Regions from separate parts of the Burkholderia sp. PU8-34 genome, predicted to be linked through region 1. Evidence: predicted binding sites of a transcription regulator. Region 1 holds the regulator's gene; each other region holds the start of a gene.
The links. The regulator FliA, encoded in region 1, starts transcription of late flagellar genes. The targets are predictions, from matches to a motif close to CTAAAGTTTNNNNNNNNNNNGCCGNTA.
Positions count from the first base shown of each region.

Region 2: a site for FliA is predicted at 8,189-8,215, ahead of fliS (flagellar export chaperone FliS). Genes of this name have one in related genera too.
Region 3: a site for FliA is predicted at 2,984-3,010, ahead of flgK (flagellar hook-associated protein FlgK). Genes of this name have one in related genera too.

Region 1 covers NZ_JBSAXC010000020.1:54,710-64,897, reverse strand. The annotation lists gene flhB (flagellar biosynthesis protein FlhB) at 165-1,355, shown strand; gene flhA (flagellar biosynthesis protein FlhA) at 1,352-3,454, shown strand; gene flhF (flagellar biosynthesis protein FlhF) at 3,451-5,202, shown strand; gene ACV22Z_RS31205 (MinD/ParA family ATP-binding protein) at 5,195-6,007, shown strand; gene ACV22Z_RS31200 (RNA polymerase sigma factor FliA) at 6,030-6,764, shown strand; gene ACV22Z_RS31195 (flagellar biosynthesis sigma factor) at 6,849-7,430, opposite strand; gene ACV22Z_RS31190 (DUF2515 family protein) at 7,475-8,485, opposite strand; S-adenosyl-L-homocysteine riboswitch at 8,853-8,972, shown strand; gene ahcY (adenosylhomocysteinase) at 9,006-10,188, shown strand, end outside.
Region 2 covers NZ_JBSAXC010000012.1:127,786-137,973, forward strand. The annotation lists gene ACV22Z_RS25430 (GMC family oxidoreductase) at 1-516, shown strand, start outside; gene ACV22Z_RS25435 (flagellar hook-length control protein FliK) at 552-1,934, opposite strand; gene fliJ (flagellar export protein FliJ) at 1,999-2,457, opposite strand; gene fliI (flagellar protein export ATPase FliI) at 2,463-4,010, opposite strand; gene fliH (flagellar assembly protein FliH) at 4,004-4,687, opposite strand; gene fliG (flagellar motor switch protein FliG) at 4,680-5,675, opposite strand; gene fliF (flagellar basal-body MS-ring/collar protein FliF) at 5,665-7,431, opposite strand; gene fliE (flagellar hook-basal body complex protein FliE) at 7,693-8,037, shown strand; gene fliS (flagellar export chaperone FliS) at 8,290-8,736, shown strand; gene ACV22Z_RS25475 (flagellar protein FliT) at 8,733-9,065, shown strand; gene fliK (flagellar hook-length control protein FliK) at 9,171-10,188, shown strand, end outside.
Region 3 covers NZ_JBSAXC010000012.1:175,974-186,161, reverse strand. The annotation lists gene flgL (flagellar hook-associated protein FlgL) at 1-935, opposite strand, end outside; gene flgK (flagellar hook-associated protein FlgK) at 955-2,928, opposite strand; gene ACV22Z_RS25705 (flagellar brake protein) at 3,106-3,861, opposite strand; gene flgJ (flagellar assembly peptidoglycan hydrolase FlgJ) at 4,171-5,178, opposite strand; gene ACV22Z_RS25695 (flagellar basal body P-ring protein FlgI) at 5,179-6,333, opposite strand; gene flgH (flagellar basal body L-ring protein FlgH) at 6,338-7,027, opposite strand; gene flgG (flagellar basal-body rod protein FlgG) at 7,049-7,837, opposite strand; gene flgF (flagellar basal-body rod protein FlgF) at 7,873-8,631, opposite strand; gene flgE (flagellar hook protein FlgE) at 8,652-9,902, opposite strand; gene ACV22Z_RS25670 (flagellar hook assembly protein FlgD) at 9,930-10,188, opposite strand, start outside.

The DNA.
Region 1 (10,188 bases):
GGCAAAGCCTCGCCGCCGCGCCATTCCCGCTTGCGCCTGCCCGCGCCCGATTCCCCGAAATACCCCCCTTTCCCGGCTTTGCTCGACCGATCGGCGTTTGACGCCTCCATGAATAATCGGTGTCACTGGAAAGCGGCATCCCGCCGTACCCGTCTGGAGGCCCCGTGGCAGACGAGAGCGATCTCGACAAGACCGAAGCCGCCACTCCGAGGCGCCGCGAGAAGGCGCGCGAGGAGGGGCAGGTCGCGCGTTCGCGCGAACTGGCTTCGTTCGCGCTGCTCGCGGCGGGCTTCTACGGCGCGTGGCTGCTCGCGGGGCCGATCGGCATGCACCTGCAGACGATGCTGCGCGGCGCGTTCTCGTTCGACCGCGCGGCCGCGTTCGACACGCACCGGATGCTGTCGGCGGCCGGCAGCGCGAGCCTCGAAGGGCTCGCCGCGCTCGCGCCGCTGCTCGCGCTGACGGGGCTTGCCGCGCTGCTCGCGCCGATGGCGCTCGGCGGCTGGCTGATCTCGTCGAAGACGTTCGAACTGAAACTCGACCGGCTGAACCCGCTGACGGGTCTTGGCCGGATGTTCTCGATCCAGGGGCCGATCCAGCTCGGCATGTCGCTCGCGAAGACGCTCGTCGTCGGCGGGATCGGCGGCGTCGCGATCTGGCGCGCGAAGGACGAGCTGCTCGGCCTCGCGACCCAGCCGCTCGACGCGGCGCTCACCGATGCGCTCCACCTCGTCGCCGTGTGCTGCGGCACGACGGTCGCCGGGATGCTGGTGGTCGCGGCGCTCGACGTGCCGTATCAAATCTGGCAGTACAACAAGAAGCTGCGCATGACGAAGGAAGAAGTGAAGCGCGAACATCGCGAGAACGAAGGCGATCCGCACGTGAAGGGGCGGATCCGCCAGCAGCAGCGCGCGATCGCCCGGCGCCGGATGATGGCGGCCGTGCCGAAGGCCGACGTGGTCGTCACGAACCCGACGCACTTCGCCGTCGCGCTGCAGTACACCGACGGTGCGATGCGTGCGCCGAAGGTCGTCGCGAAGGGCGTGAACCTCGTCGCCGCGCGGATCCGCGAGCTGGCCGCCGAGCACAACGTGCCGCTGCTCGAGGCGCCGCCGCTCGCGCGGGCGCTGTATCACAACGTCGAACTCGAGCGCGAGATTCCCGGCTCGCTGTATGCGGCGGTTGCCGAAGTGCTCGCGTGGGTGTACCAGCTCAAGCGCTTCCGCGTGGAAGGCGGCGCGTTCCCGGCCGTGCCGGTCGATCTCGACGTGCCGGCCGAACTCGACAAGGGCGCGTCGGTGTCGGCCGACGACGAGCGCGACGAAGCCGAGGATGTGCTCGGAGGCGCGGCATGAGCACGCCCGCCAACCTGTTCGCGAAGCGCCCGAACCTGCTCGCGGGCACCAACCTGCGCGCGCTCGCGGGCCCGATCCTCATCTGCATGATCCTGGGGATGATGATCCTGCCGCTGCCGCCGGTGCTGCTGGATCTGCTGTTCACGTTCAACATCGCGCTGTCGGTGATGGTGCTGCTCGTCAGCATGTACACGATGAAGCCGCTCGACTTCGCGGCGTTCCCGAGCGTGCTGCTGTTCTCGACACTGCTGCGCCTGTCGCTGAACGTCGCGTCGACGCGCGTCGTGCTGCTCGAAGGCCACACCGGCCCCGACGCGGCCGGCCAGGTGATCGAGGCGTTCGGCCACTTCCTCGTCGGCGGCAACTTCGCGGTCGGCATCGTCGTGTTCGTGATCCTGATGATCATCAACTTCATGGTGATCACGAAGGGCGCGGGGCGGATCGCCGAAGTGTCCGCGCGCTTCACGCTCGACGCGATGCCCGGCAAGCAGATGGCGATCGACGCCGACCTGAACGCGGGCCTCATCAACGAGGAGCAGGCGAGGAAGCGCCGCCAGTCGGTCGCGCAGGAGGCCGAGTTCTACGGCTCGATGGACGGCGCGTCGAAGTTCGTGCGCGGCGACGCGATCGCGGGCCTGATCATCATGGCGATCAACGTGATCGGCGGGCTGATCGTCGGGATGGTCCAGCACGACATGACGTTCGCGGCGGCCGGCACCAACTACACGCTGCTGACGATCGGCGACGGCCTGGTCGCGCAGATCCCGTCGCTCGTGATCTCGACCGCGGCCGGCGTGATCGTGTCGCGCGTCGCGACCGACGAGGACATCGGCACGCAGATCACCGGCCAGCTGTTCACGAACCCGCGCGTGCTGACGATCACCGGCGCGATCATCGTGCTGATGGGCCTGATCCCCGGCATGCCGCACTTCGCGTTCCTGCTGCTCGGCGGCGGCGCGATCTGGCTCGCGCGCACGCAGACGAAGCGCGCGGCGGCCCGCAAGGCGGCCGGCGACGTCACCGACATCGCGCCGCCCGCGGCGCTCCCCGCCGACAGCCACGAGGCGAGCTGGGACGACGTGCAGCTGATCGACCCGCTCGGCCTCGAAGTCGGCTACCGGCTGATCCCGCTCGTCGACAAGAACAGCGACGGCGAGCTGCTCAAGCGAATCAAGAGCATCCGCAAGAAGTTCGCGCAGGAAATCGGCTTCCTGCCGCCCGTGATCCACATCCGCGACAACCTCGAGCTGCGGCCGAACGCGTACCGGATCGCGCTGAAGGGTGTCGAGATCGGCACCGGCGAGGTGTACCCGGGCCAGTGGCTCGCGATCAACCCGGGCCAGGTGACGGCCGCGCTGCCCGGCGCGCCGACCCACGATCCGGCGTTCGGCCTGCCGGCCGTGTGGGTCGACGTCGCGCTGCGCGAGCAGGCGCAGGTGTACGGCTACACGGTCGTCGACGCGAGCACGGTCGTCGCGACGCACCTGAACCATCTCGTCGTCCAGCACGCGGCCGAGCTGCTCGGCCGCCAGGAAGTGCAGGCGCTGATCGAGCGCACCGGCAAGGACGCGCCGTCGCTCGTCGAGGATCTCGTGCCGAAGACGATCTCGCTGACGACGCTGCAGAAGGTGCTGCAGAACCTGCTCGAGGAAGGCGTGCCGATCCGCGACATGCGCACGATCATCGAGGCCGTGTCCGAACAGGCCGGCCGCCTCACCGACGCGTACGACATCACGGCCGCGGTGCGGCTCGCGCTCGGGCGCGCGATCACGCAGCAGTGGTATCCGGGCGCGGGCGACATGCAGGTGATGGGGCTCGACGCGAATCTCGAGCGCGTGCTGTCGCAGGCGCTCGCCACCGGCGCGAATCCGGGCCTCGAGCCCGGTCTCGCGCACAACCTTCTGACCGGCACGCAGCAAGCGATGCTGCGTCAACAGAATCTCGGGCTGCCGCCCGTGCTGCTGGTGCAGCACGCGCTGCGCGCGATGCTCGCGCGCTTCCTGCGCCGCAGCCTGCCGCAATTGAAAGTGCTGTCGTATGCCGAAGTGCCGGACACACGCACGATCAAGGTCGTTAACGTCATCGGGGGTTCCGCTTGAACATTCGCAAATTCACCGGCGCAACGAGCCGCGACGCACTGCGGCTCGTACGCGAGGCGCTCGGCGCCGACGCCGTCGTGCTGTCGAACCGCACGCTCGATGACGGCAGCGTCGAGATCACCGCGCTCCCCGACGCCGAGCTGGCTGCGATCGCGCCGCCCGCCGCGGCACCGGAACTTGCCCGGGTCGCCGCGCAACCGGGCGCGGCGCTGGCGGGCTTCGCGCCGCGCACGCGCGCAGCCGCCAATCCGTATGCGATGGGCGACGGCGGGCTGCCGGACGTGTTCTCGTCGGTGTTCGGCACGAGCGCCGAAGCGGACGATGAACCGGCGGACGGTTCGGCTTTCGCCGGTGAGCCGGTTGCCGCAGCGGCACCTGCCGCGGCATGGCCCGCCCCGGGATCGCCCGCCGCGGGATGGCCCGCCGCCCCTTCCGAACCCGCGCCGTGGCTCGTCGAGCATGCGAAGCGCCTGACGCAGCAGCGCGAGGCGCTTACGGCACGCAGCCAGCCCGCGCCGGCAGCCGAAGGCGGCCACCGCGCGCCGGCCGACGCCGCCCGCGCGCCACGTGCCGCTGACGTGCCGCCGCCTGAATGGGCGCGCGACATCGTGCGCGACGCCGCGCGCCGCATTCCGGTCGATGCGGGCGCACCGCGCCGCGCGGCCGACGCACCCGCGCCGAAGGCGGCCGAGCGCACGCGCATCCCGACCGATGCGGCTGCGGCCGTCGCCGATGCGGTCAAGGCGCGCATCGAGCGAATCGTCAACGACACGGTGATGCACGAGCTCGGCGCGCTGCGCGGCATGATGGAAGAGCAGTTCGACAGCCTGATGTGGCACGAACGCCAGCGCCGCAGCCCCGTGCACGGCGCGCTGACGAAACACTTGTTCGCGGCCGGCTTCTCCGCGCAGCTCGTGCGGATGATGGTCGACAACCTGCCGCAGGGCGAAGGCTCGGAGACGTTCGAGCAGGCGAGCGAGTGGGCGCAGTCGGTGCTCGCGGCGAACCTGCCGGTGCTCGAAAGCGAGGATGCGCTGATGGAGCGCGGCGGCGTGTTCGCGCTGATGGGGCCGACCGGCGTCGGCAAGACGACGACGACCGCGAAGCTCGCCGCGCGCTGCGTGATGCGCTTCGGCGCGAGCAAGGTCGCGCTGCTCACGACGGACAGCTACCGGATCGGCGGGCACGAGCAGCTGCGGATCTTCGGCCGGATCCTCGGCGTGCCCGTACACGCGGTGAAGGACGCGGGCGATCTCGAGCTCGCGCTGTCCGAGCTTCGCAACAAGCACATCGTGCTGATCGACACGATCGGCATGAGCCAGCGCGATCGCGCGCTGTCCGACCAGATCGCGATGCTGCACGGCGCGAACACGCCGGTGCAGCGCCTGCTGCTGCTCAACGCGACGAGCCACGGCGACACGCTGAACGAGGTCGTGCAGGCGTACCGCAGCGCGGGCGACCATCCGGACCTCGCCGGCTGCGTGCTCACGAAGCTCGACGAGGCGACCCATCTCGGCGGCGTGCTCGACACGGTGATCCGCTACAAGCTGCCCGTCCACTACGTGTCGACCGGCCAGAAGGTGCCGGAGAACCTGTACGTCGCGACGAAGAAATTCCTGTTGAAGAGTGCGTTCTGTGTGCCGCGTGACGGCTCGCCCTTCGTGCCGCAAGACGAGGACATGCCCACGCTGCTTTCCGCGTTGACCGCACGTTCCACCGCCGAGCTGCACGAGGTGCGCTTTGGATAAATGCATGATCGACCAGGCTGAAGGATTGCGCCGCCTGCTGGCCGGGCGTGCGTCGAGAATCGTCGCGGTGACGGGCGGTCCGGTGGGCGTCGGCTGCACGTCGACCGTCGCGAACCTCGCCGCCGCGCTCACGGCGCTCGGCAAGGACGTGCTCGTCGTTGACGAGCGCGCCGACGTGCACTCGGCCGCCGCGACGCTCGCCGGCGCATGGCTGCGCGACGGCGCGCGCACACGGGTCACCGGCGGCTTCGCCGTGTGCGCGGCAGCGCGGCTCGCGCGCGCCGGCTACAGCGACGCGCAGCTGAGCGATTTCATCGACGGGCCGGCCGACATCGTGCTCGTCGATGCGCAGCTCGGCGCAGACGGCAGCTTCTCGGCGCTCGCGCGCGAAGCGCATGACGTGCTGATCGTCACGCGGGTCGCCGCGCAGGCCATCACCGAGGCATACGCGTGCATGAAGCGGCTGCATTTCGCGCATGCGATCGCGCAGTTCCGCGTGCTGACCAACCACGTCGGCAGCCATGCCGATGCGCGGATCGCGTACGACAACCTCGCGGGCGTCGCGCGCCGCTACCTGGCGGTGTCGATCGCCGACGCCGGCTGCGTGAGCGCCGATCCGCTCGTCGAGCACGCGCGCGAGCTCGTGCGCACGGCAGTCGACGCGTTCCCGACGTCACCCGCCGCACGCGACTACCGGCAGATTGCCGCCGACCTGCTGTACTGGCCGCTGCGCCCGAGGCCGGGCGCGCGGCGGACCCTTGCGGGCAGCCCGTCGTTCGCGGCGGGGGCGGCACACGCCGCGTGAGCGTCACAGGAAGGAGAGAGCCATGATGTACAACGCTCAAGGAAAGATTTCGCAGGCCGACGTGCTCGCGCAATACGCGCCGCTCGTGCGCCGCCTTGGCCTGCAGCTCGTCGCGAAGATGCCGGCGAGCGTCGACCTCGACGACCTGATCCAGGCCGGGATGATCGGCCTGATGGACGCGGCCGGCCGCTACAAGGAAGACCAGGGCGCGCAGTTCGAGACCTATGCGACGCAGCGCATCCGCGGCGCGATGCTCGACGAGCTGCGCAGCAACGACTGGCTGCCGCGCAGCCTGAGGAAGACGTCGCGCGAGGTCGAGCAGGCGGTGCACCAGGTCGAGCAGCACCTCGGCCGCGCGGCGAGCGAGGCGGAGATCGCGCAGCACCTGAACATGCCGCTCGACGAATACCAGGGCATGCTGCAGGACCTGCACGGCAGCCAGCTCATCTACTACGAGGATTTCGACCGCGCGGCGGACGACGAGCCGTTCCTCGACCGTTATCGCGTCGACCACGCCGATCCGCTGTCGGCGCTGCTCGACGAGCACCTGCGCGAGGCGCTCGTCGAAGCGATCGAGCGGCTGCCGGAGCGCGAGAAGCTGCTGATGTCGCTGTACTACGAACGGGGTCTGAATCTGCGCGAAATCGGTGCGGTGCTCGAGGTCAGCGAATCGCGCGTGTGCCAGCTGCACAGCCAGGCGGTCGCGCGATTGCGCGCGCGGCTGCGCGAGCAGGCGTGGGTCGGCGCGGAGAACTGAGTGGGCGGTCGGCGCGGGGTGCGCAGCTTCTGCGCTACCCAACGGGTTTGTCCGCTACGCAGCGTCTGCATCAAATACCGCGCCTCATTCGTCTTGCCAATCTTCCATCAGAGGTGGGCCGGTCAGTTGCAGCGTAATCAGGTAGCGCTCGTCTTCCGGCCGGTTTTCGTGAATGAAGCGGCGAACATCGATCGACACCTGATATTTGTCACCCGCCAGCCAGAACGCTTGAGGCGAGAGGTTGGATCGCATGCGTGCCCTCGTCTCGGGCGTATCTGCGATCGGCGGATGTCTCGCAACAAGAATCGGATGCCAGCCTCCGCGACGCAATTGATTCTGCAAATCGAGAAGGATTGCCATCGTCGCATCGAGCGGCAGTGTTTCAACCTGGGGCGAAAGGGTGACGGACCAAACCTTTCCATGCGTATCCGCATAGATACTGAGAAACTTCGCAGCGGGCGTCACGAATCCATATTGAGTGTCGCTAAACCGCAAAGCTGCAGGCCGCTTGACATACAGATTGATCGAATTGTCCTGCGTCGCAATCGGCAATGTCGAGCGGGATTGCTGACGCACTTGCTCATACGGTTCTCCAATCGTCAGCACAACCTCATCGACGGGCCGAATCGCCGCCAAGCCCTCCCATATAAGGGCGAGCGCGAACATGGAGCCAGCTATCCGCCAGCACCATCCAGTTTTCCGGATCGTCATCAACGGCCTCCCTGCGCAATAACAAACAGGGAGTTTTCCACAAGCACACGTTGAATCGGATCTCTCAATAGCTCCTCGAATCGACGCGCGGCGCGCATTACAAATGCCATTCGCTGATCTGCATTGGCCAGGTTTGCCAGCGGCTGCTTGCTGAACACTTCTTGCCGCGCATTGCCACCATTGACCGTACATTGATTGGCAAGCGTCAACTGGATCTCTCGAGACGATGCCGTTGGAATGTTCAGAGCCCACGCAAACTGATTGGCCCGCATCAATACCGCAAAATATGGGTCGTCGTACATGGCGGTCTGGAGAATGTTGAGCTGTTCATGTCGAGCCAGCAACCTGACGCCTTCATTCAGATCCCCGGCATCTATCGCTCTGAAGCCGCCGCGAATTTCGTCTTTCATCGAGGCAAACGGGACGCTGTCGCCGATCGGCCACCGAACCGTTCCCCGGAGTTGCGCGCGTTCGCCCAAGCAACGCTCAAATCGTTGGAGACCGAATTTCTTGTAGAACATGTGCAGCGGCCAGATATCCAGAAACAGCGACATGTTGCCCTTGGCGAGCATCTCATAGGCCTTGCGCGCGCCTTCTCCGGCCGCTTGATCGTGAACCGGCATTCTTGGCGACCCATACGGCGCCAACCTCTCCAAGGGGGAACTGGTTCGTTCCCACTGCTGATACACATTGCGCTGCCGATTCGATTTTCCGATCATGTCGGCCGCATTCATCAGACCGCACCCAACCTGCTTCGACGCAAACGCGGCCAACCCCGCCCACTGGAACCGGCGATCATCGAGCCAGAGTTGCGCATACGCCGCGTTGATTCGGCGATTGATCGATATCGGATCGCCGCCCGAGACAATTGCTTCAGCCTGATTCTGATAGTGACGCCAGCAGTTCACGCAATCCTGCCGGTCGTCCTCAGCGCGCTTCCTGGCAGCGGCCTCATCCTCTCGCCAATTCGGGTAGCAAATCGGGCAACGTCGATCATTACACTTCTGCATAACTCTCACTCGTTCTTGTGGTCTTTCACTGCGCCGCCTCGACGGCCATTTCGGCAGGCGCGCTTGTGCGGTAGTTCGCGACTACTGCCGGGCCAATCTAGCCGATCCCGCGCAGCCCTCATCTCATAAAGCGCGCTCAAAGCAGCCCGTCTCGACCTACAGGGGCGAATGACATCATCCCGCCCTCAAATGCGAAACGCCGGATGCAGCGCATCCGGCGTTTCAAGCGGCCACTACTATCGGTTTGCTTCCGGACTCGGCAGCGATCCGGATTTCCACGATCGCCAGTGCGGGCGGCGCGGGCCAGCAAAGCAACAGATGCTCGTGACCAAGAAATCTTCCCGCCGATTTGCTACAATCCCTCCCGTTTTCCGAGGAGCGTTGCGACGGACGATCATGCGTCCGCCAGGCTCGGAAGGCTTCACCAAGCGGGCAGGGCCGCGGCGCATCGCGCCGGCCGCCGCTTCCTGAACGGCGCTCACGTCACCATTTTCTAGAACTTTTTAGAAAGGAGGGCGTGATGAACGCCATCATCGATTCGAAAGCTTCCAACGATTACATCGTCGCCGACATGGCACTTGCCGGCTGGGGCCGCAAGGAACTGAACATCGCCGAGACCGAAATGCCGGGCCTCGTGCAGATCCGCGACGAATACAAGGCGCAGCAGCCGCTGAAGGGCGCGCGCATCGCAGGTTCGCTGCACATGACGATCCAGACGGGCGTGCTGATCGAGACGCTGAAGGCGCTCGGCGCCGACGTGCGCTGGGCGTCGTGCAACATCTTCTCGACCCAGGACCACGCCGCGGCCGCGATCGTCGAAGCCGGCACGCCGGTGTTCGCATTCAAGGGCGAATCGCTCGACGAATACTGGGAGTTCTCGCACCGCATCTTCGAATGGCCGAACGGCGAATTCGCGAACATGATCCTCGACGACGGCGGCGACGCAACGCTGCTGCTGATCCTCGGCTCGAAGGCCGAGAAGGATCGCTCGGTGATCGCAAAGCCGACCAACGAGGAAGAAGTCGCGCTCTTCAAGTCGATCGCCCGCCACCTGGACATCGACGCGAACTGGTACTCGACGCGCCTCGCGCACATCAAGGGCGTGACCGAAGAAACCACGACCGGCGTGCACCGCCTGTACCAGATGGAAAAGGACGGCCGCCTGCCGTTCCCGGCGTTCAACGTGAACGATTCGGTCACGAAGTCGAAGTTCGACAACCTGTACGGCTGCCGTGAGTCGCTCGTCGACGGCATCAAGCGCGCGACCGACGTGATGATCGCGGGCAAGGTCGCAGTCGTCGCGGGCTACGGCGACGTGGGCAAGGGCTGTGCGCAGTCGCTGCGCGGCCTCGGCGCAACCGTGTGGGTCACCGAAATCGATCCGATCTGCGCGCTGCAGGCGGCGATGGAAGGCTACCGCGTCGTGACGATGGAATACGCGGCGGACAAGGCCGACATCTTCGTGACGGCGACCGGCAACTACCACGTGATCAACCACGATCACATGAAGGCGATGCGCCACAACGCGATCGTCTGCAACATCGGCCACTTCGACTCGGAAATCGACGTCGCGTCGACCCGCCAGTACACGTGGGAAAACATCAAGCCGCAGGTCGACCACATCATCTTCCCGGACGGCAAGCGCGTGATCCTGCTGGCCGAAGGCCGCCTCGTGAACCTCGGCTGCGCGACCGGCCACCCGT
Region 2 (10,188 bases), on a different contig from region 1:
GGATTCGGCTATTCGCTGCACGTGTGCGCGCTGCGGCCGTTCAGCCGCGGCACGGTGACGCTCGCGAGCGGCGACACGCGCGACGCGCCGCTGATCGATCCGCGCTTCTTCAGCGACACGCGCGATCTCGACCTGCTCGTGCGCGGCGCGCACGCGATGCGCCGCATCCTGTCGCAGGCGCCGCTCGCGTCGCAAGGCGGGCGCGAGCTGTACACGCGGCCGGACCAGACGGAAGCCGAGCTGCGTGCAACGATCGTCGCGCATGCCGACACGATCTATCACCCGGTCGGCACCTGCCGGATGGGTACGGATGCGCGCGCGGTCGTCGATCCGCAACTGCGCGTGCGGGGTGTCGAAGGCTTGCGCGTCGTGGATGCGTCGGTGATGCCGACGCTGATCGGCGGCAACACGAATGCGCCGTCCGTGATGATCGGCGAGCGCGCGGCGGAGTTCATCGTCGCGGCGCGCAAGGCCGGTGCGCCGCATGGCCAGGCGGCCGCGCTGCACGGCCGCTGAGCGGCGCGCGCGCAGCGTGGATGCGGCGCCGATGCTCAGGCAAACGTATCGACGAGGCCGGCGCGGGTCACGGTCGCGCCGGCCGCAGCGGATGGCGCGGCGTCGAGCGGTGCGTCGCCGGCTGACGGTGCGGCGCTCCCTCGCCGCGGCGCTTGTCCGCCGGCGAAAGTCTGCTGCGGGTTCTGCTGCTGCGATGCGAAGCCGCCGTCGCTGACGGTCGCGCTGCCGAGGCCGAGACCGCCCGCTTCCATCGCGTCGCGCAGCTTCGGCAGCGCGGCTTCGACTGCGTCGCGCACCTGTGCGTGCTGCGACACGAACAGCGCATGCGCGTGATTGTCCGCGACCCGCAGCACGACCTGCAGCGGGCCGAGATCCGGCGGATTGAGCGTCAGCTCGGCGCTCTGCTGGTGCGCATTCGACAGGAACACGACCTTCTGGCTCAACGCGTCCGTCCAGTCCGCGGTGCCGACGTGCGGCGCGAGCACATTCGCGTTCGCAGCGGCGACGTTGGCGGCCGCCGGCGTCGCCTGCAGCGTGGGCTGGGCGGCGGCCGTCGCGGCGGCGAGCGCGGCGTGGGCCGGATCGACGGCATCCTGCGTGGCCGCGAGCGCGTGCGTCGCGCCGGATGCCAGATCGGATTTCGCGGCGGCTTCCCCCTGCAGCGACGGCGCGGCCGATGCCTGCGGCTGCGCCGGGTTTGCCGCGAGCGTGCCCTTCGCATCTGCGAGCGTCTTGTCGAAGGTCGGCACCTTCGGCGTCAGCGGCGCGGCGGTGGTGGTGGCGGTGGCGGTCGCAGTTTGCTGCGGTGTCGCGGCGCCGCTGGCCGGCAGCGCGACGGCGTTCGTGCCGCCGGTGAGTTTTTCGAGCGCCGCGTGCAATGCGTCGCGGGCCGATCCCGGCCCGGTCGTGCCGGCAGCCGACGCCAGGTTGCCCGCGTGCGTGAGCGCGTCGGCGGACGGCGCGTCCGTCGCGGTCGTCGTGGCGGTGGTGGCAATCGCGATCGCCGCGTTCGCCGCGTCCGTCGTCGCAGCCGTGCCGTCGGGGCGGGCCTGCAACTGCGCTTGCACGGCCGCTGCGGCGGCGAGCGCGGCCGCGTCCGGGTTGACCGCGGTGGTCTTGTCGTCGGACGAATCGGATGGCTTCGTGCTGTCGGCGGCTTTCGACATTGCTGCGGCGGCGACCGCGTGCCGCGACGGGCCAGCGAAGGACAGATCGGACGCATTCGCCGCGGCTGTCGTGGTCGAAGCGGCCGACGCGCGCTGCGTCGCGACGCTCTGCTCGAGCGTGCGCGCAAACGGCAGCGGTGCGGCGGCCGCGCCGCTCGACGCGGACGTATCGGTCGCGTCCGTCTTGCGGGCGCCCTTGAGCGCGGAAGCGGCGGTATCGATCAGCGAGCCGAGCAGGGACAGGGAGGGCATGGCGTTCTCTCGTGCGTATTCAGTGAGCGGCGCAGTGAGCGGCGCAGTGAGCGGCAGTGGGCATTCAAGTCGACTTGGCCGCGTCGGCCCGCATTCGCAGCACCTTCGCCGCGTGCTCGTCGGCGTCGCGCTGCTCGCGCTTCGCTTCGCGCCGCGCCTCCTGCGCGACGCCGCGCGCCTGCAGGATCTCGTATGACCCGACGGTGCGCTTCTGCTGCTGCCAGTGCGGGCGCGCCTCGTCGATGCGCGCGTCGGCGGCGGCCAGCACGCGGCGCTGCTGCGCGATCGCCGCGTCGAGGGTGTCGAGGAACGCCTGGAAATTCCGCCAGTTGCCAGCGGGCATCCCGTGCTGCGCCGATTGCGCGAAGCGCGCGTGATACTCGTCGCGGTAGCGCAGCAGCGCGTCGAGCTGGTCGGCGGCCGCGGTGCGGTCGCGCTGCGCGACGCCGAGCTGCCGGGTCGCGTCGTCGAGGTTTTCCTGCGCGCGGTCGAGCAGGATCTGCAGCGGAAAGCCTTGGGCCATCGGTGTCAGCCTCCGTGGGTTCCGTGGGAATCGAACAGCGCATCGAGCCCGGCGAGGCTCGACGCGAACGGCGCGCATTCGCGAAAGCCCTGCTGCAGGAACGACTCGATGCGCGGATAAAGCGCGATCGCGCGGTCGAGCTGCGCGTCGCGGCCCGGCGCATAGGCGCCCACCGCGATCAGGTCGCGGTTGCGCTGGTAGCGCGACAGCATCTGCTTGAACTGGCGCACGCGGTCGAGATGCGGCTCGTCGATCAGCGCGGTCATCGCGCGGCTGATCGACGCTTCGATGTCGATCGCCGGATAGTGGCCGGCTTCCGCGAGCGCACGCGACAGCACGATGTGGCCGTCGAGGATCGCGCGTGCCGAATCGGCAATCGGGTCCTGCTGGTCGTCGCCTTCGGTCAGCACCGTGTAGAACGCGGTGATCGAGCCGCCGCCTTCCGGGCCATTGCCGGTGCGCTCGACGAGCGCGGGCAGCTTCGCGAACACCGACGGCGGATAGCCCTTGGTCGCGGGCGGCTCGCCGATCGCGAGCGCGATCTCGCGCTGCGCCATCGCGTAGCGGGTCAGCGAATCCATCAGCAGCAGCACGTGCTTGCCCTGGTCTCGGAAATATTCGGCGAGCGACGTCGCGTAGGCGGCGCCCTGCATCCGCAACAGCGGCGACACGTCGGCCGGCGCCGCGACGACGACCGAGCGTGCGAGGCCGTCCTCGCCGAGGATCTGCTCGATGAATTCCTTCACTTCGCGGCCGCGCTCGCCGATCAGCCCGATCACGATCACCTCGGCGCTCGTGTAGCGCGCCATCGTGCCGAGCAGCACCGACTTGCCGACGCCCGAGCCGGCGAACAGGCCCATCCGCTGGCCGCGGCCGACGGTGAGGAGCGCGTTGATCGCGCGCACCCCGACGTCGAGCACGTGATGGATCGGCTCGCGGTCGAGCGGGTTGATCGACGGTGCGGTGAGCGGCGCGTCGACCTTCGACGTCAGTGGGCCCAGGCCGTCGAGCGGCCGGCCCGACGCGTCGACGACGCGCCCGAGCATGTCCCAGCCGACCGGCAGCCGCTTTGCGCCCGCGAGCGGATCCGTGACCGGCGCGCTTTCGCGCGGCCACACGCGCGCGCCGGGCAGCACGCCCGCGACGTCGGTGGTCGGCATCAGGAACAGGCGGTCGCCGGAGAAGCCGACGACTTCCGCTTCCGCATGCGGCAGCGTGCTGCCGGGCGGCAGTTCGATCGTGCATTCGGCGCCGACCGACAGCCGCAGCCCGATCGTTTCGAGCACGAGGCCCGCCGCGCGGGTCAGGCGGCCGCACGGACGCAGCGGCAGCGCGTGATGACTGCGCGCGGACAGCGTGTTCAGGTGCGCACGCCAGTGCGCGAGATGCGGATTGTGCGGCGCGCGCGGCGCGTCGGGCGCGGCGGCCGGCGTCGGGTCGTGGGCGTCGTGCGTGGCGTGCGTGGCTTCGGGGCCGTACGATGCAAGCGCGAGTTCGCGTTCGAGCGGTGTCATCCCGTCGCGCGCGAACGATTCGGGCGTGCGCGTCACCATGCGCTCACCTTGCCGATCGCGGCGGCGACGCGCTGCCAGCGGGTCGGCAGCGTCGCGTCGACTTCACCCGTGGCCGCGTGCGCGCGGCAGCCGCCGCGCTCGATCGCCGCGTCGGTGCGCACGCTCCAGCCGAGCCCGTCGAGTTCTTCCTGCAGATAGGCCTCGACGACCGGCAGGTCGGCCGGATGCACCGCGAGGGTCGGCGCGCCGGACAGCGCGGGTTCGGCCGCGAGCACGTCGCGCACGGCGGCGACGAGCGCGGCGGGATCGTGCTTCACGTGCTGGCGTACGACCTGCTGCGCGATGTCGAGCGCGAGCTGCGCGAGCTCCGATGCGAGATCGTGCTCGGCAGCGGCGAGCGCTTCGCGAAACGACGCGGCGAGCGCCGCGAGTTGCGCGGCCTGCGCACGCGCTTCGGCCTGGCCGGCTTCGAAACCCTGCTGGTAGCCCTGCTCGTGACCGGCCTGGTAGCCGTGCGCCTGCCCTTCGACATGACCGGCCGACAGGCCTTCCGCATGCGCGGCGTCGCGCACGCGCTGCAGCTCCGCGGCGAGCGCGGCGGCGGCGGCGGCCGCGTCGTCGGGCGGCGGCGGGGGAGGCGGCGGGTCGAACGACGCCATCTCCCAGCGCTGGTACGCGGTCATGTCGCCCGTGCGGTCGCGCGCCGGATCAGACATATGCGTCTTCCGCCTTGCCGCCTAGCACGACCTGGCCATTCTCGGCGAGGTTGCGCACGATCTGCAGGATGCGGCGCTGCTGCGTCTCGACTTCGGACACGCGCACCGGGCCGCGCGCGTCGAGATCCTCGGCAAGCAGTTCGGCCGCGCGCTGCGACATGTTCGCGAGGAACTTCTGGCGCAGCGCGGGCGGCGCGCCCTTCAGCGCGATGATCAGCGTCTCCGACTCGACTTCCTTGAGCACCATCTGGATCGCGCGATCCTCGAGGTCGAGCAGGTTCTCGAACACGAACATCTGGTCGACGATCTTTTGCGCGAGCTCCGGATCGTACTGGCGGACGCTCTCGAGCACGCCTTCCTCGTGGATGCTCGTCATGAAGTTCAGGATCTCGGCCGCGGTGCGGATGCCGCCCATCGGCGAGCGCTTCAGGTTGTCGCTGCCGGACAGCAGGCCCGTCAGCACGTCGTCGAGCTCGCGCAGCGCGGCCGGCTGGATCCCGTCGAGCGTCGCGATCCGCAGCATCACGTCGTTGCGCAGCCGCTCGGTGAAGCACGACGCGATCTCGGACGCCTGGTCGCGGTCGAGGTGCACGAGGATCGTCGCGATGATCTGCGGATGCTCGTTCTTGATCAGTTCGGCGACCGCGCCCGAATCCATCCACTTCAGGCCTTCGATGCCGCTCGTGTCGCTGCCCTGCAGGATCCGGTCGATCAGCACGCCGGCCTTGTCCTCGCCGAGCGCCTTCGTCAGCACCGAGCGGATGTACTCGTTCGAATCGAGCGACAGCGCGGTGTGCTGCTCGGCGTCCTTCGCAAAATCCTGCAGCACGTCCTCGACCTGCTCGCGCGTGACGTTGCGCAGCGCGGCCATCGCCGCGCCGATCTTCTGCACTTCGCGCGGCGCGAGGAACCTGAATACCTGCGCGGCCTCTTCCTCGCCGATCGACATCAGCAGCAGCGCGCTCTTGGTCAAGCCTTCAGCGTTCATCGGACACCCAGTTTTTCACGACGGTTGCGACGATCTTCGGATCCTGGCGCGCGATCGTGCGCGCGTATTCGAGGTTGCGCTCGTAGCGGTTCTTCTCGCTTTCGAAGCCGAGCAGCAGCGCGTCGGTATCGTCGGATTCCTTCTCCGGCGCGGGCAGGCCGTCGAGCGCTACGGAATCGTCCGGCGACGGCAGCGACGGCGCGAGCGGCTCCGGCGGCGGGAACGCGCGGCGCATCGCCGGGCGCACGAACATGAAGTAGAGCGCCGCTGCGGCCGCCGCGATGCCGAGCCATTTCGCGGCTTCCTTCGCCATCTCGATCACGTCGGGCTGGCGCCACCACGGCAGGTCGGCATATGGATCGGCCGTCGTCGAGAACGTGCTGTTGACGACGTTCACCGAATCGCCGCGCTTCGCGTCGTAGCCCATCGCATCCTTCACGAGCTGCTCGACCTGCGCGAGTTTCGCGGGCGGCAGCGGCTGCATCGTCACGTGGCCCTTCGCGTCGGCGACCGGCTGGTAGTTGACGACGACCGCGACCGACAGCCGCTTCACGTTGCCCATCGACTGCTCGACGTGGCGGATCGTCTTGTCGAGCTCGTAGTTGGTCGTCGAATCCTTGCGGTCGCTGATCGGCGTCGCCTGCGGCCCGTTCTGGCCGTTGCCCGCGACGATCGGCGCGGACGCCGGCTGCGGCGGCGTGTTCGACAGCGCGCCCGGCACGCCCGATGCGCCGCCTTGCGACAGCTCGGTCGCGGTGCTGGTCTGCTGGCTGCGGATCGCGGCCTGCTGCGGCACGCCGTTCGGGCCGTAGCTTTCCGAGGTCTGCTCGAGCTTCGAGAAATCGACGTCGGCGCTCACCTGCGAGCGCGCGTTGCCGGCACCGAAGATCGGCGCGAGGATCGCGTCGATGCGCTTCTGCGTGTTGCGCTCGACCTGCTGCACGTACTTGAGCTGGCTCGCGTCGAGGCCGGTCGCGGACGCCGGCTGGGTCAGCAGGTTGCCGTCCTGGTCGACGATCGTCACGTTCTTCGCGGACATGTCGGGCACGCCGGACGACACCATCCGCGTGATCGCCTGCACCTGGCCTTCGTCGAGCACGCGGCCCGGGTAGAGATCGACGAACACGGACGCGGTCGGCGCCTCGCGGTCGCGCACGAACACCGACGGCTTCGGGATCGCGAGATGCACGCGCGCGCCCCGCACCGCGTTGATCGATTCGATCGTGCGCTGCAGCTCGCCTTCGAGCGCGCGCTGGTAATTGACCTGCTCGGCGAACTGGCTGATGCCGAATTTCTGGTTGTCCATCAGCTCGAAGCCGACCGAGCCGCCTTTGGGCAGCCCCATCGCCGCGAGCTTCAGGCGCGTCTCGTGGACCTGGTTCGCCGGCACGAGGATCGCGGCGCCGCCATCCGTGAACTTGTAGGGAACGTTTGCCTGCTGGAGCGCGGCGATGATCGCGCCGCCATCGCGGTCCGACAGGTTGCTGTACAGCACGCGGTAGTCGGGCGCGCGGCTCCACAGCACGAGCGCGACGATCACCGCGACCGCGAACGCGGCGGCGATCACGAACGGCAGCTTCGGATTGCCCTTCATCCGCGCGATGCCGGGAATCCGTTCCGCGAAGCCGCCGAGCCCGAAGTCCGCGCCTGCGCCGCCGGTGCCCGGCAGCGCCGCGGCCGCGGCGGCGCCGGGCGCGGGGCTGGCGAGGCCCGTGCGGGCGTCGGGGGTGATCAGCGAATTGGCCTGCGAATCCATGCGTCGAGGTTCTCCGGAGCGGGGCGACTGACCCGCTCGGACGAGCGGGCGGACAATGACACGGTGCGATTATCGGGACGCCGCCCGCGATCCGATCGCCCGAAAAGAGCGGGGTTTCCCCCGTACTTTCGGGGCTTTGCCGCACGGTGCGCTGCTAAGCTTTGTCGCGATCCGGCATGGCGGCAACGCGCGGCGTGGCGCGCGGGCAGCCGGCCTCGGCCCCGCCTTGGCCCATAAAGGCCCTTTATCTCTGGAGACGGCATGACTGCGAACGTGAGCGGAATCGGTTCGGTGTTGCAACAGATGCAGGCGATGGCTGCGCAGGCGTCGGGCGGCGCGGCGAGCCCGGCGGCGGCGCTCGCGGGCTCGGGCGCGGCGACGGCCGGCACGTTCGCGAGCGCGATGAAGGCGTCGCTCGACAAGATCAGCGGCGACCAGCAGCACGCGCTCGGCGAGGCGCAGGCGTTCGAGGTCGGTGCGTCGAACATCTCGCTGAACGACGTGATGGTCGACATGCAGAAGGCCAACATCGGCTTCCAGTTCGGGCTGCAGGTCCGCAACAAGCTCGTGAGCGCGTACAACGACATCATGCAGATGTCGGTTTGATGGGCGGGCCATCCCGCGGCGGGCGATCCCGGGGCGGGCCATCCCGCGGCGGGCGATCCCGGGGCGGGCCATCCCGGGGCGGGCTATCCCGCGGCGGGCCATCCGGGGCCTGCCCATCCCGCAGCCGGCCATCCGGCTACCCCCGGCCCGTCTAAAGCTTTTGGTTTCCATTCCGATAACTTCGGGAGAAGGCCGCGCCGTGCGCCGCACGGGTGGACGCCCCGTATTGAAAGCATCAACAAGGAGAAGCGCATGTTTTCCCCAGGACACGCTGGAGCCAATGCGTACGCGCGTGTCGGCGTCGAGACGGGGGTGATGGGCGCCTCCCCGCATCGCCTGATCGCGATGCTGTACCAGGGCGCGCGGCAGGCCGTCGCGCTCGCGCGCATGCACCTGCAGCAGGGCAACGTAGCCGGGCGAGGCGAAGCGATCGGCAAGGCGATCCGCATCGTCACGAGCGGCCTGCAGACATCGCTGAACCGGGACGCGGGCGGCGAGGTCGCCGCGCGCCTCGATGCGCTGTACGACTATATCGGCCGGCGGCTGCTGGAAGCGAACGCGCAGGCCAGCGACGCGATGCTGGTGGAAGTCGACGGGCTGCTCGCGACGCTCGAGGAAGCGTGGACCGGCATCGGCCCGGAAGTCGCGCGGATGGGCGCACAACAGGCCGCACAACAGGCCGCGGCAGTGTCGCGATGAATCGCAACGCGGAGTACCTCGCACGCTACGAGGCGATTGCGGCCGTGTCCGGCTGCATGCTGCGCGCGGCGCGCAGCGCCGACTGGGGCGCGCTGTCGGCGCTGCAGCAGGAATACCAGCAGCTCGTCGACGGGCTGAAGGACGCCGGGCCGGGCGTCGTGCTCGACGAGTCCGAACTCGGCCGCAAGCTCGACCTGATCCGCCGCATCCTCGCCGACGACGCGGCGATCCGCGATCTTGCGAGCCCGGAAATCGCGCGGCTGTCCGCGCTGTTCGAGACGCGGCGCTCGACGAAGGTGCTGTCGGATCTGTACCGCGCGCGCGGCTGACCGCGCGGCGCGCCTCCTGAGGTTGTCCGGTATCGCCCGGCGCGTCGCGCCGGGCGCCGTTCCGGGTATTTGCATCGATGTCGCAGAGGTGAGCAGGCCCCGATCATGACCGGTATCGACACCGTAGCCGCCGCGTTGCTCGCGAGCCGCATCGACAGCCTGCTGACCGATGTCGTGGTGCCGCCCGCCGGCGGCGGCGCGGCGGCACAGGTCGGCACGCCCGCCGCCGGCGCGTCGCCCGCACCGGTGCCGGCCGCACCCGCCGCCAGCGCGCCGCAGGCGTCCGTGCAAATGGCGCTGTCCGACGTCGCGCTCGCGCTCGATGCGATTTCGCGCTTCGGCGGCGACGCGACGCCGGCCGTCGTCGGGCGGGTGCCGCTGCTCGCCGATCCGACCATCCTGCTCGCCGATCCCGCGCCGCCGGGCGGCACGGACATGTCCGCACCGCAGGACGCGTCGCGCGCGCCGGCGCTGCAGCCCGATCGGGCTGTGTCCGCGGCCCAGTCAGCACGCGATGCGTCCGTCGCGACGCTGCGCGCGTCGCTCGCGCAGGCGGTCGGCGAAAGCGGCCTGTTCTACGAATCCCATCTCGCTCAATGGCTGGCCGGGCAGCGGCCGCTCGCCGCGCTGCTGCGCGAGCCGCAGGCGCGCCTGCCTGCGCCGGCACCCGCCGGCGCGGCCGAGGCGCCCGAGGCGCCCGACGATACGCTCGACGTGCTGCTCGCCGCGCGCTTGCCGCTGCCTTCGGCGCCGGTGGCCCGACCCGCCGCGTCCACGCTGCCCACGCTGCCGGCCGGCACGCCGCCGAACGCGGCCGCTCACGATTTGCTGTCCCCCAATGCGCTGCCGTCGCGGCTGTCCGCTGCGGCGAACCCGCTCCAGGACGCGGCCGATTCCCGCTTTATGCCCGCGCGCGCTGCGCTGGCCAGCGCAGCGCCGGACACGCCGGCTGCGGCGCAGGCGAGCGTGCATCCCGCCGCGGTGCCGCTGATGCGCCAGCAGCTCGACGTGCTCGCGACCGACCAGTTCCGCTGGATCGGCGAAGCGTGGCCGGGCGCACGGCTCGACTGGACGGTCGAACCGGATGGCTCGGGCGGGCAGGCGGCGCGCGGTGGCGACGCGG
Region 3 (10,188 bases), on a different contig from region 1:
CTGCTGCCGACCGGCGAATTCAGCGCGGCGATCATCGTATCGAGCGTCGCGAACACGTCGGTGCCGGCCTGCGGCGCGGGCGTGACCGAGAATGTGTCGCCCGGCGCCGGCGAGCCCGACACCGGCACCGTCAGGCCGTTGCCGACGGCGATCGCCGCGCCGTCCGTATACGGCTGCGCGGTCGGCGGCGGCGGCGGCGGCACGGCCGTGTTGTCCGTGACCGTGTAGGTCGGCGCAGCCGCGGTGCCGCCGAACGTGATCGTGAACTGGTGCGCGTTGGTCGCGGCCGACGGGTTCGTGATCGTCACCGCGCCGATCGTGCCGGTCCCGTTGTTGCCCGAGCCCGCCGCCGGCACCGGCTGGCTGCCGAGCATCGGCACCGACATGAACACGCTCGCACCGTTGTCGCCTTGCGAGATCGAGCGCGTGTCGGAGATCTGTACTTCGCGCGAACCGCTGTCGCCGCTGTAGGCCACGCCGCCGCCCGCCTTGTTCACGAACGGCGGCGTCGTCGACTGGAAGCCGGCGAACAGGTAGTTGCCCGCGCCGTCGGTCGTGTTCGCGAGCGTCACGAGCTGGTTGCGGTAGCCCTCGAGCTGGGTCGCAAGCGCCGAACGGTTGCTGTCGGTCAGCGAGCCGTCGCCCGCCTGGATCACGATCGTATGAATGCTGTTCAGCAGGCCGTTGACGCTCGTGAGCGTCTGGTCTTCCTTCTGCAGCGACGACAGTGCGACGTTCTGGTTCGACGAATACTGCGACAGCGTCGCCGACGTCATCGACAGCTGCACGGCCTGGGCCGCGCCGAGCGGGTTGTCGGCCGCCGTCGACAGGCTCACGCCGCTCGAGATCTGCTGGTAGAGCTGCGAGAGCTGCGCCTGCTGATCGTTCATCTGGTCGACGTTCAGCTGGAAGAATTGGGAGCTGGAAATCCGCATCGCCTCGGTCCTCGCTTGATTAGTTGAACAGGCCGAGCACGGTCTGGAACAGCGTCGATGCCGTCTGGATCACCTTCGCGTTCGCCTGGTAGAGCTGCTGGTACTGCATCAGGTTCGCCGCCTCCTCGTTCTGGTTCACGCCCGACACCGACTGCTGCGCGGACGTGATCTGGCCGACGAGCGCCGTCTGCGCGGCGCTCGACGACTTGAGCTGGCTCGCGGTGTTGCCGATGCCGTTCACGTAGGTCGCGTAAGCGCCCGTCAGCGTCGCCGTGCCGTTGGCGAGCGTCTTCGTATTGACGAGCTTCGACAGCGCAAGCGCGTTGCTGCCGTCGTTGGTGCCGCCCGCGTAGGCGCCGATCACGAACTGGTCGCCGTCGGCCGGCGCGCCGGACAGCGTGACGCTCACGCCGTTGATCGCGCCCGCCGTGCTGCCCGTCATCGTCAGCGTCGCGCCGGTCGCTGCGCTGTACGACACCGGCGTCGACGCGCTCGCGATCGTCACCGACGTGCCGCCGATCGTCACCGTCGTGCCGGCCGGGAAGCCGGACAGCGTCTGCGTCGACGCGTCGTAGGTCAGCGTGGTCTTGGCCGGCACCTGGTAGCCGGCGCTCACCGTGCCCTGCGTGATCGTGGCCGTCCCCGAATTCGTCGACACGGCCGACGACACGACCGGCGACGCCGCCGCGATCACCGAGCCGTTCGACGTCGCGAGCGCGAAGGTGTCGGTCGCGCCGCGCGTCGGCAGCACCGTGAACGCATCGCCGGCGTTCATCGAACCGGACGGGAACGAGAAGTTCAGCCCGTTGATCGAGCCGGGCATCGACGGCGACGTGCCGACCAACGCGCCGCTCGCGCGGTCGGTCAGCGTGTACTTGCTGCCGTCGTACGTCAGCGTGTAGTCGCCCGTCGTCGGCTGCGCGGCGTTCGCGAACGACACGGACAGCGTCGCGTTGCCCGTGTTGCCCTGGTTCGCATAGACGGCGGGGTTGCCGACCGAGAACAGGGGCTTGCCGACGTTGCCCGACAGGTCGATGCCGAGCGCATTCTGCGCGTTGACCTGCGCGGTGAAGCTGGTCGCGATCGCGCCGAGCTGCGCCTGCGCCGGATCGAGCGTCTGGTTGCGGAACGACAGCAGGCCGCCGAGCGTGCCGCCCGACAGCGACGCGTCCGGCAGATTCTGGTTCGGGCCCTGCGGGTTCGCGCCGGCGATCCCCTGCGACACGACGGTCAGCTCGCTCGGATCCGACGGCGACGTGACGGCCGCGAGCTGGTAGCTCTTGTCGGCGACGACGAGCGGCTGGCCGCCCGCGAGAAACACGCTGTAGCCCTGCGCGTTGCTGACGGTCTGGACGCCGACGAGGTTCGACAGGTTCGACACCGCGAGGTCGCGCTGGTCCATCAGCTGGTTCGGCGGCTGCCCCTGGGCGCTTGCCGCCGCGATCTGCTGGTTCAACTGCGCGATCTGGGTCGTATACGAATTGATCTGCGACACCGTGCTCGACAGTTGCGTGTTCACGCTCTGGCGCAGCGTGTCGTACTGCTGGCCGGCCGAGTTGATCTGGTCGGCGAGCGACTGCGCGTTGCTGATCGCGGTCTGCCGCGCGGACGGGTCGGACGCGTTGTTCGCGACGTTCTGCAGCCCCGTGAAGTAGTTCGTGATCGCGGTCGAGATGCCGGCCGTCGGGCTGCCGACGTAGTTGTTCAGCTGCGCGACCATCGAATACCACGTCGACAGCGCGCCGCTCTGGGTCTGTGCGCTGTTGAGCTGGTCGTTCAGGTACTGGCTGTACTGGCGCTGGACGGTGACGGTGTTCACGCCCTGCGGCACGTAGCCGCTGCCCGTGTACTGGCCGCTCGCCTCGGCATAGACGGGCCGCTCGACCGAATAGCCGGGCGTCGAAGCATTGCTGATGTTCTGGCTGGTCGTCGTCAGGCCCCATTGCGCAGCGTTCAGGCCGCTGAGACCGAGGTTCATGAGAGTGTTGGACATGCGCGATCCTGATGAGCGGGCCGCGCTGCGGCCGCCGGTTGCGTGACTCCCGGTATAACGGCCGCGGATCGGAAAAATTGAGGGAAAAATGCACGCGGCCGCGCGTGCCTGCGCGGCGCGCAACGGCCCGGCTGGCGGGCCGGCTGGCCGACTAGCCGACTAGCCGACTAGCCGACGTCAGGCGCGCGCGAGCTGGCGGCGCTTCATCTCGAGCTGCGTGATCAGGCGCTGCAGCGTGTTCTCCGCGCTGCCCGGCAGCGACATGAAGCGGAAGCCGAGCTGGTAGCGCCGCGAGCCGTTCGGCACCTCGGTCGCACGCTGCGACACGAGCTTCAGGTCGAGCGACAGCTTGCCGTGGCCGTTCAGCTCGAGCTCGACGTCGGGCAGCAGCGTGCCGACCTCGAGCGCCTCGACGCGCTCGTCGGCCGTGCGCAGCCCGACGCCGCCGAGCGACAGGTTGTGCACCTCGAACAGGAAACTCTCGCCGTCCGGCAGCTTGCCGCGGCACAGGTACGGATCGACGATCGGCGCGTCGACGCGGAAATATTCGCGGCGCTGGATGCAGTACAGCAGGTCGGGGAAATCGGCCTCGAATGCGGGGAGCCCCTCGAAGCGCGTCTCGCGCGGCGTGCGGGTCGCGAACTCGACGCGCACGCCGTCCGGCGCGGCCGAGAACTTGCAGTGCGAGGCCGCGAGGATCCCGCTGTTCTGCTCGGCGAGCGCCCCCCAGTCGAACGTGAAGGTGCGCGCGCCGACGTCGACCTCGAGCAGCCGGGTGACGAGCTGGCCGCCCGGGTACTGGACGGTGAGGAAATCACCGCGGCTCACGAGGTTGCGCAGCTGCACGCCGATTTCAAGCGGGTTGCGGCGGGCATAGTCGGGCCCGGAATGCCCCGCGTCGGGGCTCGTGTCCGTCGACTGATCGATATTCATGGCTTGCCGGTCATTCTTGTCATTGAGCGCACGGGAACCGATGCGCGATAAAACCGGGCCAGAACTGTCACCCGGTCGCAGGTCTCTCACACTTAGCGGCAGTGCTGTCCGAAAGTTTAGATCGATTTCTCGAATTTTTTTGCGCAAACGTTCAAACCGCGTACGGCCGAACATGGCGTGATCGGACAACGGGGATCGGCGGCGGGGATGGGCGGCGGGGGCGCAGCGGTGCCGGCGGTGGCGGGGACGGTGGAGCGGGCGTGAATCGGCGATCGGCCGAATCGGCAAATCGGACAGTCCGGCGACCGGTCAGCCGATCTGCTGCATGATCGAGATCAGTTTCTTCGCGTAGTTCGGGTCGGTCGCGTAGCCGGCCTTCTGCATCCCGTGCGCGAAGCCCTCGACGCTGCGGCTCGCGCTCAGCACGCCCGCGTAGCGCGGATTGTTCTTCAGCAGGTTCGCGTAGTCGGTCATCGCATGCTCGTACGAGTCGTACGCGCGGAACTTCGCGACGACGCGGCGCGGCGTGCCGTTCACGTATTCGGTCGTCAGCGCCGACACCGTGCGGCCGGTCCAGCCCTTGCCGGCCTTGATGCCGAACACGTTGTGGCTCGTCGAGCCGTCGGCCGCCAGGATCTCGCGCTTGCCCCAGCCCGATTCGAGCGCCGCCTGGCCGACGATGAAGCGCGCCGGGATGCCGGTCGCCGCGCTCGCCGCCTGCGCGGGGCCCGCGAGCCGGTCGACGAACGCGTCGGCGTCGGCCACGCCGCTCGCGCCTTTCAGCGGCGGCGTCAGCGCGCTGCCCGCCGAGTAGCCGCGCCCGTTCGCGAGCGCGCCGTTGTTGGCGGCCGCGTTCGCGTAGGCCTTCGCCATCGCGTTCATCGCGGCCATCCCGCCCTCGCTGCCGGCCGCGCCTGAGCCGGCCGCGCCGAAACCGGCCGCGCCCAAGCCCGCCGCGCCGGCGTCGGCCGCCGTATCGGCGCCCGCGCCGAGGTTCGCGTTGCGCATCAGCTGCTTCATCAGCGCGTCGGCCACGCCGATCCCCTTCGACGACATCTGCTGCGCGAGCTGCTGGTCGAGCATCGACGTGTACATCTTCGACGTGTGCGAATCGAACAGCCCGCCTTCGGGCGTCGCGTCGCGCATGCTCTTCAGCATCATCTGCGTGAACATCGCGTCGAACTGCCCCGCGACGAGCTTCGCGCCCGCCTGCGGCGACTGCTTGACCTGCGCGCGCAGCGCGTCGAAGCCCTGCACGTCGAGCGCGAAGCGCTGCGTCAGGCCGTTCCCGTTCCCGTCCGGAAGATTCGCCGTCATTTAGATGATCTCCAGATCGGCGCGCAGCGCGCCGGCCGCCTTCATCGCCTGCAGGATCGACATCAGGTCCGCGGGCGTAGCGCCAAGCGTATTGAGCGCCTTCACGACGTCGGCGAGGTTCGCGCCGGCCGTCACCATCTTCAGCGCGCCGTTGTCCTGCTTGAGCTGGATCTGCGACTGCTGCGCGACCACCGTCTGCCCGTTCGAGAACGGCCCCGGCTGCGACACGACCGGCTGCGTGTTGACGACGACCGACAGGTTGCCGTGCGCGACCGCGCAGCTTTGCAGCGTGACCATCTGGTTCATCACGATCGAGCCCGTGCGCGCGTTCAGGATCACCTTCGCGGCGGCCTTGTCCGGGCTCACGTCGAGATTCTGCAGGCGCGCCATGAACGCGACCTGCTGCGCCGAATCGGCCGGCGCCGCGAGCTGGATCGTGCGGCCGTCGAGCGCGGTCGCGGTGCCGGAGCCGAAGCTCGAATTGATCGCAGACACGATCCGCTGCGCGGTGCCGTAGTCCATGTCGTTCAGCTGCAGCTGCAGCATCCCGTTCATCTGCGCGACCGCGTTCGGCACCGCGCGCTCGACGATCGCGCCGCCGACGATGCGACCCGCCGCGAGCTGGTTCACCTGCACGCGGCTGCCGTTCGCGCTCGCGCCCGCGCCGCCGACCGCCATGTTGCCCTGCGCGAGCGCATACACCTGCCCGTCCGCGCCTTTCAGCGGCGTCATCAGCAGCGTGCCGCCGCGCAGGCTTTTCGCGTTGCCGAGCGACGACACGGTCACGTCGAGCGCCTCGCCGGGCCGCGCGAACGGCGGCAAGGTCGCGGTGACCATCACGGCCGCGACGTTCTTCAGCTGCATGTTGGTCAGCGACGAGCTGCCGCCGTTCGCCGAGCCGTTGTTGATCGAGATGCCGAGGTTCGCGAGCATGTTCGCGAGCGTCTGCGTCGTAAACGGCGTCTGCATCGTCTGGTCGCCGGTGCCGTCGAGGCCGACGACGAGGCCGTAGCCGATCAGCGGGTTGTCGCGCACGCCCTGGATCTGCGCGAGATCCTTCAGGCGCTCCGCGTGCGCGGGGCCGGCGGCGAACGCGCACAGGCACGCGCACACGGCAAGCACGCTGAACGACAGGCTTCGGAGCAAGGACTTCATGGCATCACCACGGCGCGATGTTGAGGAAGAAGCGCTGCAGCCAGCCCATCGTCTCGGCTTCGTTGATGTAGCCCTTCGCCGAGTATTCGATCTTCGCGTCGGCGACCTGCGTCGAGTAGACCGAGTTCGCGCCGGAGATCGTGTTCGGGTTCACGACGCCCGAGAAACGCACGAACTCGTTGCCCTGGTTGATCAGCATCTGTTTCTGCCCGCTGACGATCAGGTTGCCGTTCGGCTGCACGCCGGTCACCGTCACCGTGATCGTGCCGTTGAACGTGTTCGCGGCGCTCGCGCCGCCCGTCGCGGTGAACTTGTTCGCGCCTTCGGCCGACAGGTTCGTCTTCGCGAACAGGCCGCCGAGGAAGCCGGCGGTCGGCACGTCGAAGCTCGTATTGCCCGCACGGTTCGTGTTCGCGCCCGACGATTTCGTCGCGTTGATGTTTTCCGCGATCACGATCGTCAGGATGTCGCCGACGTTGCGCGGCCGCTGGTCCTCGAACAGCGGCCGGCCCGCATAGCCCGGGTTGTAGATCGAGCCGGGCGCCTGCATCGCCTGCGGCATCGGCGGCTGCGCCGTCATCGGCTGCTGGATGATCGGATCGTGCGGGATCTGCGCACAGCCGGCGAACGCCGCCACCGCGAGCACGCATGCTGCGCGATCGGTGGCGAACGGGAGGAGGCGAACCTGCTTCATGGCGACGACGCGTATTTCCGGTTAGCTCTTCATCTGCGTGACGGTCTGCAGCATCTGGTCGGACGTCGTCACGGCCTTGCTGTTGATCTCGTACGCGCGCTGCGTCTGGATCATGTTGACGAGCTCCTGAACGACGTTCACGTTCGACGCCTCGACATAGCCCTGGTTGAGCGTGCCCGCGCCGTTCAGGCCCGGCTGCGACACGTTCGGCGCGCCCGACGACGTGGTTTCCGCGAACAGGTTCTCGCCCTTCGCCTCGAGGCCGGCCGGGTTGATGAAGGTCGCGACCTGCAGCGAGCCGATCTGCACCGCGTTGGTCGAGCCCGGCTGCGTGATCGTGACGACGCCGTCCTTGCCGATCGTCATCGACGTCGCGTTCTGCGGGATCGTGATCGCCGGGATCACCTGGTAGCCGCTCGACGTGACGAGCTGGCCCTGCGCGTTGGTCTGGAACGAGCCGTCGCGCGTGTAGGCGTTGGTGCCGTCCGGCATCAGCACCTGGAAGAAGCCCGCGCCGTTGATCGCGACGTCCTTCGAGTTGCCGGTCTGCGTGAGGCTGCCCTGCGTATACAGGCGCTCGGTGGCGACCTGCTGGACGCCGGTGCCGAGCTGCAGGCCCGACGGCAGTTCGGTCTGCTGCGTCGAGTTCGCGCCGGGCTGGCGGATCGTCTGGTACAGCAGGTCCTCGAACACCGCGCGCGAGCCCTTGAAGCCGTTGGTGCTGACGTTCGCGAGGTTGTTCGAGATCACGTCCATCTGCGACTGCTGCGCGTTCATGCCGGTGGCGGCGATGTAGAGCGAACGGTTCATTCGGTTGGTTCTCCTGCGTGGGCTGGCGCTGGCGCTCAGCTGAAATTGAGCAGCTGGTTCGCCGACTGCTCGTTCTGGTCGGCCGTCTGGATCAGCTTCGACTGAAGCTGGAAGGCGCGCGCGTTGTCGATCATCGCGACCATCGCGTTCACCGGGTTCACGTTGCTGCCTTCGAGCGAATTCGGCGCGACGACGACGGTCGGGTCGGTATCCGCCGGATTGCCGTCGGCGGTGCGGAAGAGGCCGTCGTCGCCGCGCGTGAGCGTCGCCGGATCGGGATTGACGAGCTTCAGCTGGTCGACGATCGCGACCGCGGTCGGCGGGTCGCCCGGCATCAGCGCGGACACCGTGCCGTCCTTGCCGATCGTGACCTCCGCGTTCGGCGGCACCGAGATCGGGCCGCCGTTGCCGACTACCGGCTGGTTCGTCGCAGTGACGAGCTGGCCGTTCTGGTCGACGTGCAGGTTGCCCGCGCGCGTGTACGCCTCGCTGCCGTCCGCGGTCTGCACGGACAGCCAGCCGGCGCCCTGCACCGCGATGTCGAGCGGATTGCCGGTACGCGTGAGCGGCCCCGGCGCGAAATCCGCGCCCGGCGTCGACGCGAGCACGTAGGTGCGCGTCGTCGTGGGATCGCTCGTGCTGCCGTCGCCGAAATTCATCGGCACCGCGCGATAGTTCGCGAGCTGCGCGCGAAACCCGGTCGTCGATGCGTTCGCGAGGTTGTTCGCGACGATCGCCTGCTGGTCGAGCGACTGCGACGCGCCCGTCATCGCCGTATAGATCAGTCGGTCCATGGCTGCCCGTTATCCGCGCGTCACAGGTTGATGAGCGTCTGGTCGACGGTCTGCTGCGTCTTGATCGTCTGCGCGTTCGCCTGGTAGTTGCGCTGCGCGGTGATCAGGTTCACGAGCTGGCTCGTCAGGTCGACGTTGGAGTTCTCGAGCGCGCTGCCCTGCAGCGTGCCGTGGTTCGTGCTGCCCGGCGTGGAGATCTGCGGCACGCCCGACTGCGCCGTCTCGACGTACTGGTTGCCGCCGATGCTCACGAGGCCGTTCGGGTTGTTGAAGTTCGCGAGCACGATCTGGCCGAGCGTCGCCGTCTGGCCGTTCGAGTAGTTGCCCGTGACCTTGCCGTCGGAGCCGATCGTGAAGGTCGTCAGCGTGCCGCTCGCGTAGCCGTCCTGCGCGAGGTTGTTCACGCCGTCCTTGCCGCCGTACTGCGTCGTGCCGGTGAGGTTCAGCGTCAGGTTCTGCGGCGTCGCCGAGCCGTCGGTGGTCGGGATCGTGAACTGGAACTGGCCGAGCGCCGCGGTCGGGGTCGGCGGCGTCGTCGCGCCCGGCACCGTCGTGCTCGCGATGCCGCCGGACGCGTTGAACGTGACCGTGCCGAGGTCGGTCGGCGTCTGGTTGGCCACGCCCGCATACGTTTCCCACGTGCCGGTCGCGGTCTTCACGAAGTACATGTTGACCTGCTGCGAACCCCCGAGCGAATCGTAGGTCTGGACCGACGTCGAGTAGTTGTAGCTCGTCGAGTCGGTGTAGCTGAACGGCGTCGTGGTCGCCGGCGCGTCCTGCGAGTTCAGGTTGAACTGCCCGGTGATCGTGGTCGTCGGCGTCGGCGCGATGTTGGTCGTCGGCGCCTGCAGCGGCACGGTCTGCGCGGAGTTGATCACGCCCTTCGCGTTCGCCGCGTAGCCCATCAGGTTCATGCCCTGCGCGTTCACGAGGTAGCCGTTCTTGTCGCGCTGGAACGTGCCGTCACGCGAGTACGTGATCGCGCCGTTGTTGGACATCTGGTAGAAGCCGTTGCCGTTGATCGCGACGTCGAGCGCCGAGTTGGTCGTGTTGATCGTGCCCTGGCTGAAATTCTGCTGCACCGAGTTCAGCGACGTGCCGATGCCGACCTGGTTGTTGACCGACGTCGCGATCGAGTTCGCGTACATGTCCGCGAACTGCGCGCTGCTCGACTTGAAGCCGACCGTGTTCGCGTTCGCGATGTTGTTGCCGATCACGTCGAGGTCCGTCGACGCGCCCGCGAGGCCGCTCAAACCCTGTTGATAACCCATCTCGGTCTCCGTTTCGAGGAAGCTGAATCAGTTGGTGGTGGTGCCGGTCGACGACGATGACGACGACGTGGTCGGGTAGATCGACGCAACCTGCGTGAGGCCCACCGTCGAGCCGTTCGACAGCACGAGCCCCGCCGTGCCGTCCGCCTGCTTGACCACGCTCTGCACCTGCGCGGCCGCGAGCGTCGTCACGGTCTGCGGCGTGCCGGTGCTGTCCGTGTAGCTCGCGCTGATCGTGTACTTGCCGTCCGGCAACGCATTGCCGGCCGCGTCGGTCGGCGTCCAG